4 regions of the Spongiibacter sp. IMCC21906 genome follow, and region 2 is predicted to be linked to each of the others. Evidence: riboswitches for the same ligand, from Rfam matches in the RefSeq annotation. Region 2 holds a riboswitch; each other region holds the start of a gene.
What was found. Region 2 has a riboswitch for cobalamin ahead of IMCC21906_RS00330 (cobaltochelatase subunit CobN). Riboswitches for the same ligand answer to the same signal wherever they lie in the genome.
Positions count from the first base shown of each region.

Region 1: linked by a shared signal. The riboswitch ahead of IMCC21906_RS03230 (cobalt-precorrin-5B (C(1))-methyltransferase) and the one ahead of IMCC21906_RS00330 (cobaltochelatase subunit CobN) in region 2 are both predicted to bind cobalamin.
Region 3: linked by a shared signal. The riboswitch ahead of IMCC21906_RS06685 (cobyrinate a,c-diamide synthase) and the one ahead of IMCC21906_RS00330 (cobaltochelatase subunit CobN) in region 2 are both predicted to bind cobalamin.
Region 4: linked by a shared signal. The riboswitch ahead of IMCC21906_RS06150 (TonB-dependent receptor domain-containing protein) and the one ahead of IMCC21906_RS00330 (cobaltochelatase subunit CobN) in region 2 are both predicted to bind cobalamin.

Region 1 is NZ_CP011477.1:708,857-713,717, reverse strand. Features, by position in the region: gene IMCC21906_RS03250 (precorrin-2 C(20)-methyltransferase) at 1-54, opposite strand, end outside; gene IMCC21906_RS03245 (precorrin-8X methylmutase) at 56-691, opposite strand; gene IMCC21906_RS03240 (ABC transporter permease) at 742-1,518, opposite strand; gene IMCC21906_RS03235 (ABC transporter ATP-binding protein) at 1,515-2,447, opposite strand; gene IMCC21906_RS03230 (cobalt-precorrin-5B (C(1))-methyltransferase) at 2,469-3,584, opposite strand; cobalamin riboswitch at 3,802-4,027, opposite strand; gene IMCC21906_RS03225 (malic enzyme-like NAD(P)-binding protein) at 4,142-4,861, opposite strand, start outside.
Region 2 is NZ_CP011477.1:72,261-77,121, reverse strand. Features, by position in the region: gene IMCC21906_RS00350 (YaiI/YqxD family protein) at 1-437, shown strand, start outside; gene IMCC21906_RS00345 (NUDIX hydrolase) at 630-1,340, opposite strand; gene IMCC21906_RS17205 (helix-turn-helix domain-containing protein) at 1,454-1,636, opposite strand; gene IMCC21906_RS00340 (SDR family oxidoreductase) at 1,608-2,030, shown strand; gene IMCC21906_RS00335 (hypothetical protein) at 2,071-2,343, opposite strand; cobalamin riboswitch at 2,458-2,717, shown strand; gene IMCC21906_RS00330 (cobaltochelatase subunit CobN) at 2,823-4,861, shown strand, end outside.
Region 3 is NZ_CP011477.1:1,457,458-1,462,318, reverse strand. Features, by position in the region: gene IMCC21906_RS06700 (mechanosensitive ion channel family protein) at 1-140, shown strand, start outside; gene IMCC21906_RS06695 (YdiY family protein) at 201-923, shown strand; gene IMCC21906_RS06690 (Mpo1-like protein) at 1,100-1,420, shown strand; cobalamin riboswitch at 1,456-1,618, shown strand; gene IMCC21906_RS06685 (cobyrinate a,c-diamide synthase) at 1,859-3,136, shown strand; gene IMCC21906_RS06680 (adenosylcobinamide amidohydrolase) at 3,152-3,799, shown strand; gene IMCC21906_RS06675 (transporter substrate-binding domain-containing protein) at 3,845-4,861, opposite strand, start outside.
Region 4 is NZ_CP011477.1:1,341,970-1,346,830, reverse strand. Features, by position in the region: gene IMCC21906_RS06155 (2-dehydropantoate 2-reductase) at 120-1,070, shown strand; cobalamin riboswitch at 1,126-1,300, shown strand; gene IMCC21906_RS06150 (TonB-dependent receptor domain-containing protein) at 1,391-3,262, shown strand; gene cobO (cob(I)yrinic acid a,c-diamide adenosyltransferase) at 3,334-3,939, shown strand; gene IMCC21906_RS06140 (cobalamin-binding protein) at 3,939-4,811, shown strand; gene IMCC21906_RS06135 (iron ABC transporter permease) at 4,798-4,861, shown strand, end outside.

The DNA.
Region 1 (4,861 bases), 640 kb from region 2:
ATCTCCGGGACCAACGCCAATACCGTAGAGATGTCCACGCTGTTTAATTTCCATATTAAATTTCTCGCTCTGTTGCCAAGGCGTTAATAGCCGCAGCCGCCATTGCACTGCCGCCACGGCGACCGTGAACAGTAATAAAAGGTAAATTTTCTGTTTGTGACAGCGCCAACTTACTTTCTGCCGCACCGATAAAACCCACTGGAAAACCCAGCACCACAGCGGGTTTTGGACCGCCCTTGGCAATCAGATTTAACAAATGAAAAAGTGCCGTAGGGGCATTGCCTATCGCCACGATGGCGCCTTCTAACTGCTCATGCCACAAACCCAATGCAGCGGCACTGCGGGTGTTATTTATCGCCGCTGCCATCGCAGGTACCCGAGGGTCCCGCAAGGTGCAGAGCACTGGATTCTCTGCTGGCAATCTCGCTCGGGTAATACCGTGGGCCAGCATTTCGCTATCACAAAATATCGGGGTTCCTGCGGCCAGCGCCATTCTGGCCAAGCTGCCAGCACTGTCAGAAAAATCGATATCCTCTGCAATATCAATCATGCCTGATGCGTGAATTATCCGTACCGCACAGCTTTCCATATCCGGCGGAAAGCGGCTTAGCTCAGCCTCTTTGCGAATGGTGGCGAATGAGGCCTTATAGATTTCTTGCCCATTACGAATATAATCATGTCGCTCTTTCAATATTCCTTCTCCATAAATTCCTTAAAACCCCAAGCAAAAACTTCGGGCCACTACGATTTAATTCGCACACCACGATCTATTAAAAACCAAGCGAGTCCTGCCATTAGCAGCGTTAATAATGTCAGCACGACAAAGGTGATCGTGCCGCCATGACCCGGAATCCCTAATAAGCCATAACGAAAACCATCCACAACGTAGAGCATGGGATTGATCATAGAAATATCTGCCCAGGGAGCAGCTAAGGATTCCACCGGATAAAAAACGCCGCCCAAATAAATTAAGGGTGTGAGGATGAAGGTACTAATCAACGAGGTATCATCAAAACTGCGGGCGTAGACGCCGTTGATCACCCCGGCCAATGAAAATAACAGCGCACTCATGACTGCCACCCCGACAGCAAACCCTGCATGATGTAGCTGTAAAGAGGTAAAGGGCATTGCCATTAGCGCCACTAAACTGCCGGCAAGTAAACCGCGTATTACCCCCGCACTGACAAAGCCTGCCACAATGATCCAAGCTGGCATGGGAGCAATGAGCATTTCTTCGATATGTCGCTGCAAGCGCGCGCCATAAAAAGCCAAGGTGCAATTACTGTAGGCATTACTAATCACTGCAAACATGATCAACCCCGGCATTAAAAATTCGACATAGGCGACGCCGTCTCTGGCGGGCAAGTCCTTGCCCATCAAATGCCCGAATATCAGCAAGAACAATCCCGCCGTCACCAGCGACGGCAGCAGGCTTTGCACCCAGCTCCGCAGAAAGCGCCTAAGCTGTTTTATTAAAAGACCTTGATATGCATACCAATACACACTTGCCATACTCATTTCGCCACCTGCTGATCTGCGGCCAACAACTCTAAAAACCGAGACTCCAAACGCTTACCACCATCTTGCACACTGGCTACCTCCACCCCCTGCTCGGATAGCTTTTCAAACAGCGGCGCTAGCGGTAGTTTCAAAGGCCAATCTACTTCCAGCTCCATTGCTCGCCATGCCAACAACTGGCCATAGTTCAACACCGGAGGCCCGGCAATTTCGCGGTGTAAATTGAGCGTTAACTTTCGAGATTGCAGGCCTGATAACAATTGTTGCGGCGCATCTCTGGCGATGATTTTTCCCTCGTCAATAATGGCGATATCCCGACACAGCGATTCTGCTTCTTCCAGGTAATGCGTGGTTAGCAAAATGGTGGTGCCGTCACGATTCAAATCTTTAAGTAATGCCCAGGTTTGTTGCTTGGCTTCCACATCTAAGCCCGCGCTGGGCTCGTCCAGAATTAACACTTGGGGTTGATGCACCAGCGCCCTGGCGAGCATCAATCGACGCTTCATGCCCCCGGATAAACCCCATGCTTTTTTGTCAGCGCGATGACTGAGTCCAACCTTGTCGAGCAATTCAGCGCTGCGTTGGCGTGATTTTTTCAGCGACAATCCGTAATACATTGCCTGGCTTTCAATAATTTCCCGGACCGGCTCAAAGCTATTAAAATTGACCTCTTGGGGCACCACACCAACACAGCGTCTGGCTCGCATAGCCTGACGCTGATTATCAAAGCCCTGCACAAAAATTTTGCCCTGCTGCATATTGAGCAGGCCACTTATCAAGCCGATCAAGGTACTTTTGCCTGCGCCGTTTCGGCCCAACAAACCAAAAAACGCCCCCTGGGGAATACGTAGATCAATACCCGAGATCACCGGCTCGCCATCACCGTAGCGCTTATAAAGCTGCTGGATTTCAATCGCCGCGCTATGCATTATTTCTCCAAACATGATTGGTCACTGACATGCCTCACCGACATAGGCAAGCAATTTGCCTTGCCGATCGACAGCACACACCTCTAAGGCAATAGACTGGGGAAGATAGCGACGCGCCACCTGGACAGCCTTCAAGGCGATATGCTCTGCCAACGGCACACCCTGTTGCTGGCAATAATTCAGGGCTTGCAAACTGGTATTGGATTGCAGAATTTGTTCTCGGAGAACCTCGTCACCGTTCAGCAACATGGCCTGCTCCGCCAGCCACGGAAAATCAATCGCGCACCGGCGGCTGTGGGTATCCAGATGTCCGGCGGCGAATTTAGTGAGTTTGCCAAAGCCCGCCGCCAGGATAAGCGCGGGTACAGGGTGACGGCGCAGATACTTGAGCACGGCACCAAACAGGTCGCCCATTTCCACAATAGCGGCATCACATAAATTAAATCTTTGCTGAGCGTAAGCCTCGCTCGTGCCGCCCGTACAAGCCGCAATTCTTTGCAGCTTATTTGCGTTAGCAACATCGATGGACTGGTGGATTGAGGCGATATAGGCCGAACAGGAAAAAGGACGAACAATGCCCGTGGTCCCCAACACCGACAAACCACCGACGATGCCCAGGCGACCATTCATGGTTCGCAGCGCAATACGCTCGCCGTTGTCGATACCCACCGTCACCAAAAATCCGCCTTGGTAATCGGCGTCCATCGCCTGTTGCTGCAAATGCGCCACTATCATCTGTCGAGGCACCGGGTTTATCGCGGGCTCGCCTACCGGCAATACCAATCCTTTACGGGTGACCGTTCCCACCCCTTGGCCAGCCAAGAACGCCACGCCGGGTTCCGCTTTTAGCTGGAGTTTTACCCACAGCCGGGCGCCATGCGTCGCATCGGGATCGTCACCGGCATCTTTAATTACCGCAGCCAGTGCGGCATTAGCCGTTAACTGCAAGTCAGCGATAAGTAACTCTCTAAACTCACCTCTGGGCAGGCGAATTCGCGCGGCCTCGGTATGCTGGCCTTGAAGCAGCAAGCGTGCAGCCGCCAACGACGCCGCCGTTGCGCAGGCGCCAGTGGTTAAACCCGTTCGTAGTGTGCCATTATTTTCTGTTGTTTCTGGGCGCAAGCTGGGGGCAGACATATTCGCCAGCAACCCTAACAAAAAGACAGCGGCGAAAAGTGAAACGTGGGATAAACCAAGTTAAGAGAATACTGTTTACACACGATGTACAACTCCCTGTTAGCTCGCGCTTTGGCGAAACTAAATACAGGCGTGCGGTAAACAGGGATAACAGGCGGCGGACGAAGCGGAACAAGCACCAGTGAAGAATCCAACCGGCCTGTCGTCGCCCACCGCAACGCTCGGCTTAATATCAGGCCGGTCTCCGGGCTTATGAGTGGGCAAAAAACCCGAGGTGATCACCTTCCCATATCCGAAGATACAGTGGCATGAGATCACCCTGCACTCACTTACCGTTGCGGGGGCAGCGTTGGATTTGCGCTGCATAACAGCCGCTCACCAACTTCCCGTTTAATCCCACTGCGAAGAACCACAAGCAGGACACCTGAAAGAGGCCGCAACATTAACAGGGCGACAATAGCAGGTCAAACGACAAATAGAGGCGATTTAGAATCGAGGGAGAAGACACATTAACCTGACCCAATAGGAATATTGAGCCAGGTTATCAAGCAATGCGCTTAACTTAGTGGGTAGTGGGAAGGGTACGGCAGCATGGCCACGCCGCTATCAACTGCCGCCTGGGCGACAGCTGCCGAGACCACACCCAGCAAACGGCGGTCCACCGGCTTGGGAATGATGTAGTCTGGACCAAAGCTCAGGCTCTCTACTCCGCAGGCATCGATCACCACTTGAGGAACCGCTTCTTTTGCCAGCTCACGAATAGCGTGCACCGCAGCCACTTTCATTTCTTCATTAATCGCGGTGGCGCGAACATCTAGCGCACCCCGAAAAATAAACGGAAAGCCCAATACATTGTTCACCTGGTTAGGGTAGTCCGAACGACCGGTAGCGACAATCAAGTCATCCCGTATCGACAGTGCCAGCTCGGGTTCGATCTCGGGATCAGGGTTGGAGCAGGCAAAAACAATAGGCTTGGGCGCCATTGTACGCAGCATCTCTTCGCTGAGAAGATTGGCGCCAGACAAGCCAACAAAGACATCGGCGCCGTTAATAGCATCGCTCAAAGTGCGCGCACCCGTATCGTTTTGAAATTCTTTTTTGTATTTATTAAGACCTTCGCGGCCAGGGTAAATCACCCCGCGACGATCGATCATATAAATATTGTCGTAGCTTGCACCCAAAGAAACTAACAGGCGCATACAGGCGATAGCCGCAGAGCCAGCACCTAAGCAAACAATTTTTGCGGTCTCAATGTTTTTGCCTTGAATCTCAAGCGC
Region 2 (4,861 bases):
CCGATGCCTGCCCGGTGGTGGTTAGAGAAATTCTGTTTAAAGCTGCCCAGCGCACAGGTGTACTACTGACGTTGATTGCCAACCAAATGGTGAAGGTGCCGCCGTCAGCCAATATTACTGCACTGCAGGTCAGCTCTGGGTTTGACGTGGCGGACAATGAAATTGTTTTGCGGGCAAATACCGGAGACCTGGTGATTACCAGCGATATTCCCCTTGCCGCAGAGGTGATTGAAAAAGGCGCTTTGGCTCTAAATCCCAGAGGGGAGCTGTATACCCGCGAAACCGTTCGCAGCCGCCTCAATATGCGTGACTTTATGGATACGATGCGCAGCAGTGGCGTGCACTCGGCGGGGAGCGCCACCTATGGCCAGCGAGAGAAGCAGGCCTTTGCTAACCAGTTGGATCGCTGGTTGGCAAAACTGCCAAAGGCTCAATAGCTTTGCGGCATGGTTTTTAAATCATACCAGGCCGGTAGGTTGAATATGAGCTGCAAGGGGTGACATCGCCCCACCACGAGCGGACTCAAAAGCTTTATGGCTGGATGAACATCAGTAGAAACATGTGGCATTTAGACTAACAATACCAGTGAAAAGTAGAGTAGGGCTCTGCTACCAGTCACTGGCAGGCGGTTATCGGTCTAGTCGTTCTATGTTATTTGCAAGTCCACTGCGTAAGTAATGCCAAGTACCATTTCTTAAAATGCAGCGGTGCCTCGGGCCCTCTGGTGACGGGGTTGCGCCTGTGTAAGCGGCGTCGCCAGCAAAGAAGATTTGCGCATCGCCGTCACCCTCTGTTGTTAAAATAGGTGTCGTTTCATAGGGTTTTCTGTTGGCTATAGCCGTCATGGCCTGTTCGACCGTGTCGTAAATAGCCAGCGCTTTGAGACTGAGCAGGGTGGGAGGGAATAGCCCGAGTTCGCCCGCCTCGTGGGATGAGAGGGCGTGATTAACGGCTATCCAGGCGTGGTCAACAATTTCACTGTTATCAATAAGCACATCTTCTACGCTAAATGTTGGCGCGATGAAAAACCAGGTGTGGAAGCGCTTTGGCTCGGCTTGGGGGGTAATCCAGAGAGAGAAGTTGACGAGTGTCTTTTCGTCAATCAACAGTCCCGACTCTTCGAAAGCTTCGCGCACGGCCGCGCGGCGGGCAGCGCTAAGCTCACTGACATCGCCATCTTTCCTATCTTCTGCGTCGATTGCGCCACCGGGAAAAACCCAAATACCACCGGCAAACATCAGCGCCTGGTTGCGTTTTAACATCAGGGTTTCTAAACCGTGTGGGCCATCTCTTAGCAAGATGACAGTGGCCGCTGGGCGCGGTGCTGAGTTTGAGGACATTAACGACTCCTTGTTATTTATTGTGTTTGTATCCTTCGTGTTATTTGGAAAACTCTTTAGTACGGCCGTTTCAATCAGTTTGATGCCCAATTCTGCTGAGTTTCAGTTCTCACTCAGGAGAGAAAAACGTTTTTCGATAAGCCTCGTCGCTGAAACTCGCTCGGAGAGCAACCAGTGTGATTTTTAAATACAGTGGAAAAATGGGATTGACTGCCAAAGCCCACCTCATCAGCAATGTCAGTAAGGGATATTACGCCTTCATTTTCAATGATGAAAGCCGAGGGTCGCTTTGGCAAAGGCGGCTCAATTATCAATATGTCCTCAGTGGTGAGTCAGGTAGGTTTACTTGGGCATAGTTTCTATGGTGCAAGCAAGGGCGCGATAGCCTCTTTTAGCCGCCATACGGCCGTGGAATTTGCCAGCTTGGGCTATGGAGTCCGGGTTAATTCAGTGCACCCTGGGGTGATTGCGACCGTGATGGGGGATCGCTCCCTGCAGGGTTTCGTCGATGCAGGCATGGCTGGCTCCATAGAGGAAGTCGTCGCCATTCTGGAACAGCAGGCCATTCCCCTCGGGCGTAGGGGAAGTGCTGAGGATGTGGCCAATGCGGCCTTGTATTTGGCCTGCGATGCCAGCAGTTATGTGACCGGCATTGAACTCACGGTAGATGGCGGTTATACCGCGATGTGAGAGAAAACGAACTGAACTGTGGTGGCGACAAAAGGCGTGGTCATTGGTCCATGTCAAATTGCCTTGTTGCCAGTGCTGCTGCACTGCAGCTGTAGCGGCTTGCACTTAGTGTGTTGCGATTTTTTTGGATATTCTCCCCCGGCTGGCTCACCGATAAGTAGTTTAATAACCCGGCGGGGGTGGGCCCGGCGGGGTCCATAAACATGATGGCCTCTACTTGGGTGCGGTGTAGATTGTCTTCTTGCAAGCGCCATTCAAACCAAGCGTGCTGAATAGTCACGGCCTTGCGCGGCGGTTTTAGCGTTGAGTTCACGGCGTCACATCCAATAAGGGTTTGGCTAATCACCCTCCTTGAAAACAATGATGGACTCAAAAAATACAGAGTGCCTGCCGAGGTGATTTCTTGACCTAATTTCTAAAGTGCGTATCCTTGTCCACGCTTTCAGGTGCCCGACGGCAAGTCCATTGTCTAGGGTTAAACGGGAAACAGGTGCGTATTACCTACGTGTGGTAACGCTAAGCCTGTACTGCCCCCGCAACGGTAAGCAGATTATCTTTTTCCGCCACACCTCCCGGTGTTGGCAGCCACTGCGCCAGTGAATCAGGCGTGGGAAGGCGAAGAAGCTGTGCTCATGCACTTTGAGCAATCTGTGAGTCCGGAGACCGGCCTAAGCAAAGGAAATAGATCGTGGCGGGGTGCCACTGAGCTTTCAGTCAGTTTCTGAATTGCCGTCCCCTTTCTATTTCAATCAACCGCTATCAGCGCAGAGGTTCTGGCGCAGGGGATTGCTTGTGATATTTCAGCTACGCCATGTTATGGCTTTGCTTATGCTGGGCTGCGGCCTGTTGTTTAATGCGCCGCTGTGGGCGGCCAGTCAAAGTGTGGCGGTGATTGTATCCGACCGGTCTGCTCCCTATTTGGTGGCGGGAGCCCATCAGTTAAAGGATATGGGCAGTGACGCCCAGATTGACATCCGCACGGTGAGCCAGCTTGCGGAGATGGATGATCAACAGCTTAGCAGTCTGCTGGCAAATAAGGATGCCCTGCTCTTGGTGGCGGTGTTTGGTGATGCCGTCGATCGTTTACTGAGTATGCCGCTTGCCAATCAAAAACTGCGCATGGTGATACACAGTGATCGCCGTTTACTGGCTTTGCAACAGGGCCGGCAAGGCGCGATTTTTGGCCACGGTTTGCCGGACGATATTGTCTCGGAGAAGACCGCCTTATTGGATGCCTCTGCACTTGAAACATTCCAAAAGCAGCACCCCAAATATCATGATTGGCTGCAGGCTCGCGCCTACTGGTTAAATCGTTCAGTGGAAAATGCCCGTGCTTTGCTGGCTATGCTCGCCAATGGCAACCGTCAACAGTCGCCGCTGGTTGTGGTGTCGCCGTTGCGCTTTGCCCTGCATCATCAAGGTACGGCAAGGTGGTTAGATGTTGATGCGCTCAGCCGTGCCTTAACACCCCTGCAGCCTACCTTGTGGATTCTCGATCACGATACCGGTGATCTGGCGGGAGAGTGGGCACTGCACCAGCAATTTTGTCAGGCTCAGGACTGGCAATGTGTTTCGGTATTGGCGTCCTGGGGGCAACCCAGTGTGGAGGCGGTAAAGACGATTAACGCGTTTAGTCAAAACGCCACTCCCACTGCGGTATTGGCACTGCAGGATTTTGTGATTGGTGGCGGCGATGGTCGCGAAGCCGTTCTGGCTGAATTAAAAAAACTCAATGTGCCGGTGTTAAAAGGGCTGCGGGTGGGGGAATGGAGCGAGGCAGATTGGCAACTTTCTGATCAGGGGCTTCCCCGAGACTCCATCCACTACCGCTTGGCCATGCCTGAATTGCAGGGTGTGAGCCAAGCCCAGCTGCTGGCACTGGCAGAACCTCAACAACAAGACCCACTTACCGGTGCCAGTCTTTTTAGAAGCAAGCCTCTTGCGCATGAAGTGCAGCGTCAGGCCCGGCGATTACAGCGTTGGTTAGACCTGCAGGTTAAGGCCAATGCCGACAAGCGGGTGGCTATTGTGTATTACAACCATCCTCCCGGCCGCCACAATATTGGGGCGGACAACCTCAATGTGCCAGAGAGCTTATTAACAATATTGCAGTCACTGAAAGCGGCGGGCTACACCACCGGTGAGATTCCCGGCGACACTGAGGAGTTGCTGGATATTTTGCAAGCCCAAGGGGTTAACCTGCCGGAAGATGCCAAAGCCTTAGCTGAGATGGCTGGCAAGGTGGCCGGTTTGAGTGCCACGCAGTATCAACAATGGTTTGAAACCTTACCGGCCAGTGTCCAGGCCGAGATGGTGGCGGGGCCTCTGGGCGCATTGCAGACCTTGATGCAGTCTCAGGTGTCGGCTATTGCCAGCCTGGCTTCTGCGTCGGCGCGTCAGGCGCGGGCGCAGTTTCTTGAAGATCGCATGCACAGCACTATCACTGATCTTCATCATGCAATGGATGGTTTGCGGCATAAGGGACGGGCAAGAGCCTTGGATTTGCTGGCCCAGTTAGAAGAAGAATATCTGGATGTGTTGCAAAAGCTGACGGCGGGGCAAGACCTGGAGTGGCAGCGCAGCCAAGCTTTGGTTGATGCCATTGTCAAAATGAAGATTGAGGGCATTCGTGGCTGGGGCGACGCGCCGGGCAAGGTGATGGTCTGGCAGGGCAGGCAGCTGATTCCGGGTGTGCAATTTGGCAATGTGTTTTTAGGGCCGCAGCCGCCTCGGGGGTGGGAGATTAATGAAGAGCTGCTTCATGCCAATATGTCATTTCCGCCCCCTCATCAATATTTAGGCTTTTATCACTATCTGCAAGATGTGTTTAG
Region 3 (4,861 bases), 1.4 Mb from region 2:
GTCGCCCCTGGGTTGCCACCGGTGACTACTGGCCCACGCGCTGGCAGCTTGTGGAAGACATCAAAAACAGCTTTGATGCCGAAGGTATAGAAATCCCCTTCCCGCAAATGGACGTACATTTTCACAAATCCGACGGCTAAGCATCTGCCGCAAATCCAATTTATACGCATTACATTCACCCAAGACTTAAAGGGGAAAACATGAAGAAGCATATGGCAGCGGCAATCGCAGTGTTTGCATCCGCGAATGCACTGGCCCAGGAGCCGCCAAAACTATGGAAAGGTGACGTACAGTTTGGCTACAACCAGACCGAGGGCAACACCGATGAAAAAAGCGTGCTAGGTAGAATCAACGCCAAACGCCAACGCGGTAGTTGGACCTACGACATAACAGCAAACGGTCAAAACAACGAAAGCGATGGCACCCGCTCCGCCGAAGCCTATTTTTTATCTAACCGTCTTGCCTATGACTTCAGCCAGTTTAACTACACCTTTCTTTACGGCGGCGTAGACAAAGACCTGTTTAGTGGTTATCGCTATCAGGCCACCGTGTCAGCCGGTTATGGCCGCAGAATTTTCAAAACCACCCAATTCACATGGGACGCAGAAGTCGGTCCCGGTGTACGAGTGAGCGAATTTGAAGCACCGAGTGACGAAGGCGACGGGCAAATTAGCGAAGCTATTCTGCGCTTATCCACCGAACTCGTATATTCCTTGTCTGAAACCGCTAGCCTGAGTCAGCTACTCACGGTAGAAAGCGGTGACCAAAACACCGTAAGTAAATCAACCACCTCACTAAAAACAAAAATCGTTGGCGGCTTTGGTCTCAGTATCAGTTATATATTGGAATACAACGAAACCGTTCCCCAAGAAACAGTACATCTGGATCGTCAAACAGCCGTTACCCTGGTTTATAGTTTCTAAGCTTTGAGCACAGTGATGTAGCAAAGGCGCTTAAGGGCGCCTTTGCTGTTCATAAGCACTAATTCAGTCACGTCACTCAATTAGCCTGTAAAACCACAAGCCAACATCTTGCAAGCTAGCCAGCCCCGGGTATATATAGTCGTCATGTGTTATATCTGCTCGTTAATGGAGGCAGTATGAATAACGATAATAATCAAATGACCTTTAACAGCTTTGCCGAGTTTTATCCCTATTATTTAGCTGAACATCAAAACCTTGTTTGTCGACGACTGCATCTTATCGGCAGTTGTTTGGTAATAGTCGTACTCTTAACAGCCATATTCAGCGGCGCTTGGTTACTGCTAATGCTACTACCGCTTATTGGCTACGGCTTTGCCTGGGTAGGACATTTCTTTTTTGAAAAAAACCGCCCTGCCACCTTTAGTCATCCGCTTTACAGCTTTATAGGCGACTGGGTAATGGCAAAAGATTTACTCACCGGTCGGCTACCACTATAAATCGTCCTTCTTGCCAAAGCCTTAAGATTTCGTTTACAGTCCGGGCCGTAACAGGTTTTGTCCACCCACGGTGGCAAATTAAACGGGAAACCGGTGCGCACTCAGCAAGGCCGGTACTGCCCCCGCAACGGTAAGTGAACCAGTGTTTAACACACCGCTTCACAAGTCCGAATACCTGCCTGCTACAGCCGATGGCGTTGCGGTGGGCAACAGGCCGGGCAGAGTGCATACCGCAATCTATCCCGCCCTTCCTTTTCGCTTTTTTGTGAGCTTTTCAGCAGATTTTGGCTGCGTTTGTTCCTGCGCCTCCAACCTGCTCACTATCAACGTCGCAACACAATATGTATGCGTCAATGTAACGTCACCGCAAGCAAACACACATTTTTAATGCAGGCAGCATAGCTGTCAGCACATTTTTATTAACAACGAGGACAGCTCATGACCGGCAGTGCATTAATCGTCGCGGCACCCGGCAGCGGCCACGGTAAAACCTTGGTAACTGCCGGCTTGGCAAAGGCCTTATTAGACTCGGGCAAAACGGTTCGTATATTTAAGATGGGGCCCGATTACTTAGACCCTGCTTTTTTGGAGCATGCCACAGGTCTACAAGTGCGACAGCTGGACTACTGGATGCAAAGCCGGGAAGAAATTCAACGCGAGCTAGCCCGAGGAGCGAGAGAAGTCGACCATATCCTCATTGAAGGCGTAATGGGCTTATTCGACGGTGAACACTCGGTAGCCAAATTGGCCAAAGACTTTGCACTGCCGGTATTAATGGTCGCCGACGCCTCTGCCCAAGCACAAACCTTTGGTGCGCTTATTTACGGCCTAAGCCTATACGACGAAGACGTAGATGTTGTCGCAGTGCTGGCCAATAAAGTGGGCAGCCCTCGCCATGCGAGTATGCTTGAAGAAAGCATTCGTCCCCCTACTCGCTGGATCACCGCCATTCATCGCGATCCGGCACTGGCAGTACACGAACGTCACCTAGGTATTGATGGCGGCAAAGACACGGGCGGCCCCGCCGCTGCAGCGATGGCAGAAAAGCTCGCACCGGCACTGGAAAAACTGCCGTGGAAAACATTAGACCTGTTACTGGAGTCAGTAAAACCAGACCTCGAACAACGTCTAAAAGGTAAGCGCATTGCCATTGCCAGAGACCCAGCCTTAAATTTTTTATACCACGCCAACATCGATTTTCTGCAACGGCAGGGCGCGGAAGTTAGCTTCTTTTCAATTTTAAATGATAGCCAAATTCCAGACTGCGACGCGCTGTATCTACCCGGCGGCTACCCCGAGTTACATGCAAAAATCTTGAGCGATAACACAAGTATGCGTGAATCAGTCGCCGCTCACATTCACGATGGCAAAATCTGTGTTGCCGAATGTGGTGGCATGCTCTACCTGCAACAATCTCTGCAACACGACGAACAAGAATTTGAGATGCTCGGGGTGTTCAATGAACAAGCCGTCGTTCAACCGCGCTTAGCCGCACTGGGTTATCAGCATCTTCCCGGCACGTCGTTACGGGGCCACACCTTCCATTACGCCAAGCTGGAAAATGACCAGCAGGAAGAACGCAGCGAGTTTGCCGATGGCCGGGTGGGTGAAGGCATTTTCCGTTACCGCAACACCGTGGCATCCTTTGTTCACTGGTATTTCTCATCCGACCCGGACACCATTTGTGCTTGGTTTAATGGCTGCAATAACAACTGATGCCGATGAATATCAATGAATGACCAAGACTGGCACTGGACACCGGCGGATCAGCACTTCGCTCTGCATTGGCAGGGCACTCGCCGGTGCCTCAGCTCCGCCGCATTAAATGGTGGCGTATGCGAGGCAAACCGACTATTAAATCTTAAGGTAAGCGGCGCAGATAGCCAGCAACCACCCGAGCAAACACTGCAACAATACGCTGACAGTCAAGGCTGGACAGCTACAACTGTAGGCATGATGACGGCAGCGTCGATGGATTCATTGCGCTGGGCGGAGACGACCATTGAAGGCGAACGACTCGCTATTTACCTGACCAGCGGTTTAAGTAACGCCCGTTGCGCCGGCGACCCTGCAGATTGGCAGAATCCTGTCACACTGCCACCAGGCACAATTAACATTGTCTGTATTAGCAATATGCAGCTTTCCGTTGCCAGCATGACCGAGATCATCACCCTGCTCACAGAAGCAAAAGCCCATGTCTTACACAAAGCCAATATTCGCAGCCCAGTATCAGGGGAACTGGCAACAGGAACAGGCACAGACAGCATTGCGGTCATTGGTGGCAGCGGTAAACCACAGCGCTGGTTTGGCAAACACACTTTGGCTGGGCAACGCTGCGCCGAGCTACTCATCCAATGTTTAACGGACAGTATCGTTTAACGGACAGTATCCACCGGCGCTGACCACATCACGTTAAAAGCCTGCTTATTGCTGTCCTAAGTATCGCTGCAAAGTCATCTGCCAACTGGCAGCCTGGGTCTCCGCTAACAAACTTTGATTCAGCGCCTCACGCTGAGGGAAGTCTTCTCGCAGACCCAGTGCATATTCTTGCTGGCTTCCGGCAAACTCAATCACTTCCAGCTGCGCATCGCCATCTTTCAATAAATACCGCAGCACGGCTTCGTCATACACCAGTGCATCTGCAGTGCCATTACGCAAGGCCTCCAAACCTTCTTCCGCTGTCGTCACCTCTATCGATTTAATGCCCCGCAAGGTTAACGCCTGCTGAGCCGTAGACCCCGCAACCACTAATGTCTTAACCCGATTTAAATCCTGCAACCCCGTCACTGCTGTAGTCATGGAGTTCACCGTGACTGATGACGCAATCGCGGCGGTAAAGCTGGAAATAGTAATAACCGACACAAACATCCAAATGGTGGCCAACAAACGTCCTGCCTTGGTAACAGGGGCTTTATCGCCATAGCCAACAGTAGTCATGGTGACCGCAGACCACCAAAAACCATTGCCTATTCCTTGCGACAAGCTTCCGCCAAACTGCTCGGGATTGCGCTTATGCTCCACCAACCAAAGCAAACCGCCTACTGCAAAAAGCAACACCGCCAATATCCCCACCGCACTCAAAAACGCCGGTGATACCAGTTGCGCCAAGAGAGCCCACCAGCCGCTGCTTTCCACTGAGGTGGCAATGCCAAGACCGGTGGTGAAAAAAGGATGACTAAAATCCATCACCGCTTCTCGTTCAGAGGTCATCGACAAGGCCCCCACCGCCACGTCGACCTCGCCAGCGGCCAGGGCGTCAATTTGAGATTGGGCGCTATCCAGCTCTACCCACTCAGTTTGCCAGCCCTGTTGCAGGGCAATGCTTTCCCACAGTTCAACACTCAAGCCGCTCCAGCCAGTTGCGCTCTTCACAACAAAGGGTGCAACTGCTTTCACCCCGACTTTAAGTACCCCACTCTCTTCGTCCTGCGCTGAGGCCAG
Region 4 (4,861 bases), 1.3 Mb from region 2:
CCGGCCAGATGTTTCGAGATAGACCTGACAACAGACACAAAGATTCCCTTGTCAATATTGGCAAGCAGCACCTTACTGGCCTACAGTGCCGTCATTCATCGCTTATCAAGACGAACTACATGCAGGAAAAAATCCATTGGCATATTTTAGGCGCAGGGGCCATCGGCAGCCTTTGGGCCTGCTATGCCTATCAAAATGCTGTTCCCGCCACCCTTATCCTCCGCAGTGACAGCCGCCTGCAGGCCTACCGCCAGGCGGGTGGCATTATGGCCAAGCTGGGTGCCCTTGCCCTGCAGCTCCCCGTCCCGGTGACTAGTCCTAGCTTAATAACAAAACCTATTGAGCACATATTAATCACCACCAAGGCACAACAAACACTGGCGGCCATAACTGCGATTGAACACCAGCTGGCAGAAAAAGCCGTGATTGTGTTACTGCAAAATGGTCTGGGCATTGCCGAAATGCTCAGCCAGCGCTACCCCCAGGCAACGCTACTACAAGCCTCCACAACAGAGGGGGCTTATCGGCAGTCGCTGTTTTCACTGGTGCATGCCGGACGAGGAAACACCCAGCTCGGGCAATCCAAAACCTTGCTGGCAGAAACCCAGCAAACGCCACTCGATCACGATGAATTGGCTAACATTGCAAGGTCTCTAAGCCTTGGCCCTTTAGGCATGACCGTAAGCGACAATATCGACGACGTGCTATGGCAAAAACTGGCAGTCAATTGTGCGATTAACCCCCTCACCGTCAAATACCGCTGCCGCAACGGCGAGCTCTTAGACAACCCGGTGGCCTTGGCCGAACTGGAAGCCGTTGTCGCGGAGATAGCCCAGTTTGACGCCAGCCCCGAATACCCCGATTTGTTAGCCACCGTCCGTCACGTTGCCGCCAACACCGCCCTTAACCGTTCCTCCATGCTGCAAGATATTGAAGCGGGACGCCCTACCGAAATTGCGTTTATCAGCGGCTATCTTTGCCAGCTCGCCGAGCAACATCGCATTCCAGTGCCGATGAATCGGCAATTACTAGACGAGATTAAACGCCTTTCAGCCGCTAATCAGCACTAAACGCCACCAGCTTGCCGCAGCCGCCCAGTTTGACAAAAACCCAGCGCAGCCTTAGAGTGCGCGCCAAGTAACAGGTGCCCTGCGTCGCGTATTTAGTGACAAAGAGTTAAACGGGAAGTCTGGTGCGCGACCGCTTTTTAAGTGAACGCAATGCCAACGCTGCCCCCGCAACGGTAAGCACATTTACATTTTGTGCAAGCCCGGAACCGGCCTCTACTGATTCACCCGATGAAGCGGAGGGCTCCATCAGCGGTCGTATACTTGTATATAACCCCTACCCCTCCCTCATTGCTTCCTTTTATAGCTTTGAGGTTTACACCATGAACAAAACCCTTCTTGCTGCTGTTGGCGGTATTTTTACTTTTGCCACGTCACCGCTTATTACAGCTAATGAGTCCCATATAGAAACCACCGTCGTTACCGCGACCCGCACCGAGCAATCGGTGGCAGATATTCTGGCCCCGGTTACGGTCTTCGAGCGCGCTGATATCGAACGCATTCAACCCAATGACCTGCAAGAATTACTGTCCCGCGCCGTTGGCGTCAGCTTTGTGCGCAACGGTGGCCGCGGTGCCAGCACCAGCCTCTTTTTGCGAGGCAACCAAAGCAACCACACTCTAGTGATGATCGATGGCGTGCGTATCGGCTCGGCCACCAATGGCGCACCGGCACTCACCAATCTGCCGCCGGAATTGATCGAGCGCGTTGAAATTGTGCGCGGCTCGCGCTCCAGCCTTTACGGCTCAGAGGCCATCGGCGGTGTTATCAATATCATCACCCGCAAATACCACGACACCGACGGCCTGCAGCCTATGCTGCAACTCACTGCTGGCACCCAAGGCACAACAAAGGCATTGGCGGCCATCAGCGGGGGCAACGAGCAAACCCAAGTCAATATTAGCGTGCTGCGCGAAGAAACCGACGGCGTAGATAACACCGCTAGCAAAGCTGGAGTCGCCGGCGACGACGACGCCTTTGAACAAACCGCCGTCAACGCGAGCTTCAGTCACAAAATTAATGACAAGGCAGAGCTATTTGCCTTCTATCAAAATAGCCAAACCGAAAGCGACTACGACAATAACTGCCGCGCCGGCGGCGTGACGTATACCTGTTCACCCTACACCGATGGCGAAGTCAGCATTGCCAATATTCGCGGTGAGTTTCAGCCCCTCGAAAACTGGTTACTCACCCTTTCTGTTGGCGAATCCAAAGACGAATCCACCATCGACTATCACTATGTCGATCCGGCCGCCGTGGGTGTTAGTGGCGATACCTTTGACACCACCCGGCGTGTTTACAGTATCCAAAATGATTGGTCGATTGGCGAACATCACGTCGTTACCGTCGGCTTTGAACGCTTCCTCGACCAGGTTGAAAGCAACCTCAGTTATGGCGAGCAAAGCCGTGGCAACAAAGCCTACTTTGCGCAGTGGCAGGCAGATTTCGGTCCGGTTGATCTAACCATCGGCGGCCGCAATGACGACAACGAACAGTTTGGTACTAACGATACCGGCAACGCCTCGATCGGATTTGATATTACCGAGTCACTGAAAGTCGTCGCCTCCTACGGCGAAGGCTTTAACGCACCGACCTTCAACGATTTGTACTACCCCTTTTACGGCGTGCCTACACTCGAACCAGAAACCTCTGAGAACACCGAGTTAGAATTGCGCGGCAACCACAGCTGGGGTAACTGGAGCGTGGCTCGTTTTGAAAACGACGTAGACAAGCTCATTCAATACAATCCCGCCACCTTTGGCCCCGATCAAATCGAAGGTGCAGAAATAAAAGGCTGGGAAATAAGTGTCGCGACAGAAATTATGGACTGGCGCATCGACGCTAACGCCAGCTTGCTCGACGCCACCGACGCCAAAACCGGCTTAGATCTACGTCGCCGTGCCGACAAGCAAGCCAACCTTGACGTCAGCCGCGAATGGCAGCACTGGGGCGTAAGCGGCAGCCTGCGTTTAGTCAGCAGCCGCTATGAAGACACCGCCAACACCGACGAACTCAGCGGTTACGGCTTAGTCGACGGCACCGTGTTTTACCGTGTAAACGAAGAAATAAAACTGCAATTGGCGCTGAAAAACATCTTCGACAAAGAATACGTCAGTGCACGCAGTTTTAGCTTTGGTGACTACCTGTCAATTGGCCGCGAGGCGATGTTCACCATCACTTACACACCAAAATAAAGGTATCATTCACCGCTCAAACACTCTGCGCTGTAAAACGGCGCAGTTTGACTCAGCAATCAGGAGCCTCCATGACGCTTAATGACGAAGAAAAGCACCAAAAGCGAATGCAGATTAAAAAAGCCATGATCGACGAAAAAGTCGCCAAGGCCACTGAAGAACGCGGTGTGTTAATCGTATTAAGCGGCCCCGGCAAAGGTAAATCCAGCTCCGGCTTTGGCACTATTATTCGCGCCATCGGTCACGGCTATAAAGCCGCGATTGTGCAATTTATCAAAGGCACTTGGGACTGCGGCGAACGCAATTTTATTCAGCAGCGCTGCCCAGAAGTTCCTTTTATCGTCATGGGTTCTGGCTTTACCTGGGAAACCCAAAACAAAGAACAAGACCGCGAAGCGGCTCAGCAAGCCTGGCAGCAAACCAAAGTCTTACTACAAGATGAATCCATCCATCTCGTTCTGCTGGACGAACTGACCTATATTTTAAAATACGGCTATATCGATGCCGAAGAAGTATACGAAGCACTGCGCAATCGTCCCCGTGAACAAAGTGTGATTATCACCGGTCGCGGCGCACCCGTCCCCCTCAAAGAATTGGCCGACACCGTGTCGATGATCGACGACAAAAAGCACGCATTCCGCAGCGGCATCAAAGCCCGCAAAGGCGTGGAATGGTAATGCGAACTTGTCTGAGCTTAGCGCTCATCTTTATTGCCTGCATAAGCCGGGCCGAGGTCTGCGTAGAAGATGACAAACAGCGCCAGCTTTGCTTAGCACAACCCGCCCAACGCATTATCGCCCTGTCACCCGGCGCCACCGAACTGCTCTACAGCGCCGGTGCAGGAGATCAGCTTATTGCCGCCGTGAGCTTCAGTGACTACCCCGAAGCCGCCAAAACACTGCCCCGAGTGGGCAGCTACGACCGCTTCGACCTGGAAGCCATCCTCGCCATGCAACCCGACCTGCTTATCGGCTGGGTCAGTGGCAACCCCAGTGAACAACTCGCCCAACTGGAAAAACTGGGCATTCCCATTTACTACAGCGAGCTACGTCATTTTGATGATGTGAGTTCAACAATACGTCGACTGGGTAAACTGGCAGGCACCGACCAACAGAGCGAGCAGGCCGCCACAGACTTTAGCGACGGCATCGCCAAGCTTCGCCAGCGTTATCGCAATGCCGACAAAGTCCGGGTCTTTCAGCAAATTTGGGTCAATCCCTTAATGACTGTCAACAATCAACATATGATTAGCGAAGCCACGCGGCTCTGCGGCGGCGACAATATTTTTGGCGAATTAAGCGGACTCACTACCCGCATCGATCAAGAAGCCGTACTCGCCAGAAATCCAGAAGCGATTGTCGCGGGTGGCATGGGCGAAGAAAACCCCGGCTGGCTAGACGACTGGCGACGCTTTGACGGACTCACTGCCGTGCGTCGCAACAACCTGTTTTTTGTCCCCCCGTCGACACTGCAGCGCCCTACCCCTCGCTTGCTAGACGGTGCCAAGCTGCTCTGCCAGCATTTGGAGACTGCCCGTGAGCGGCGCTAAGCCTGCCTTCACCAGTTCTCATTTTAAAATAATGGCGCTGGCTACGCTGG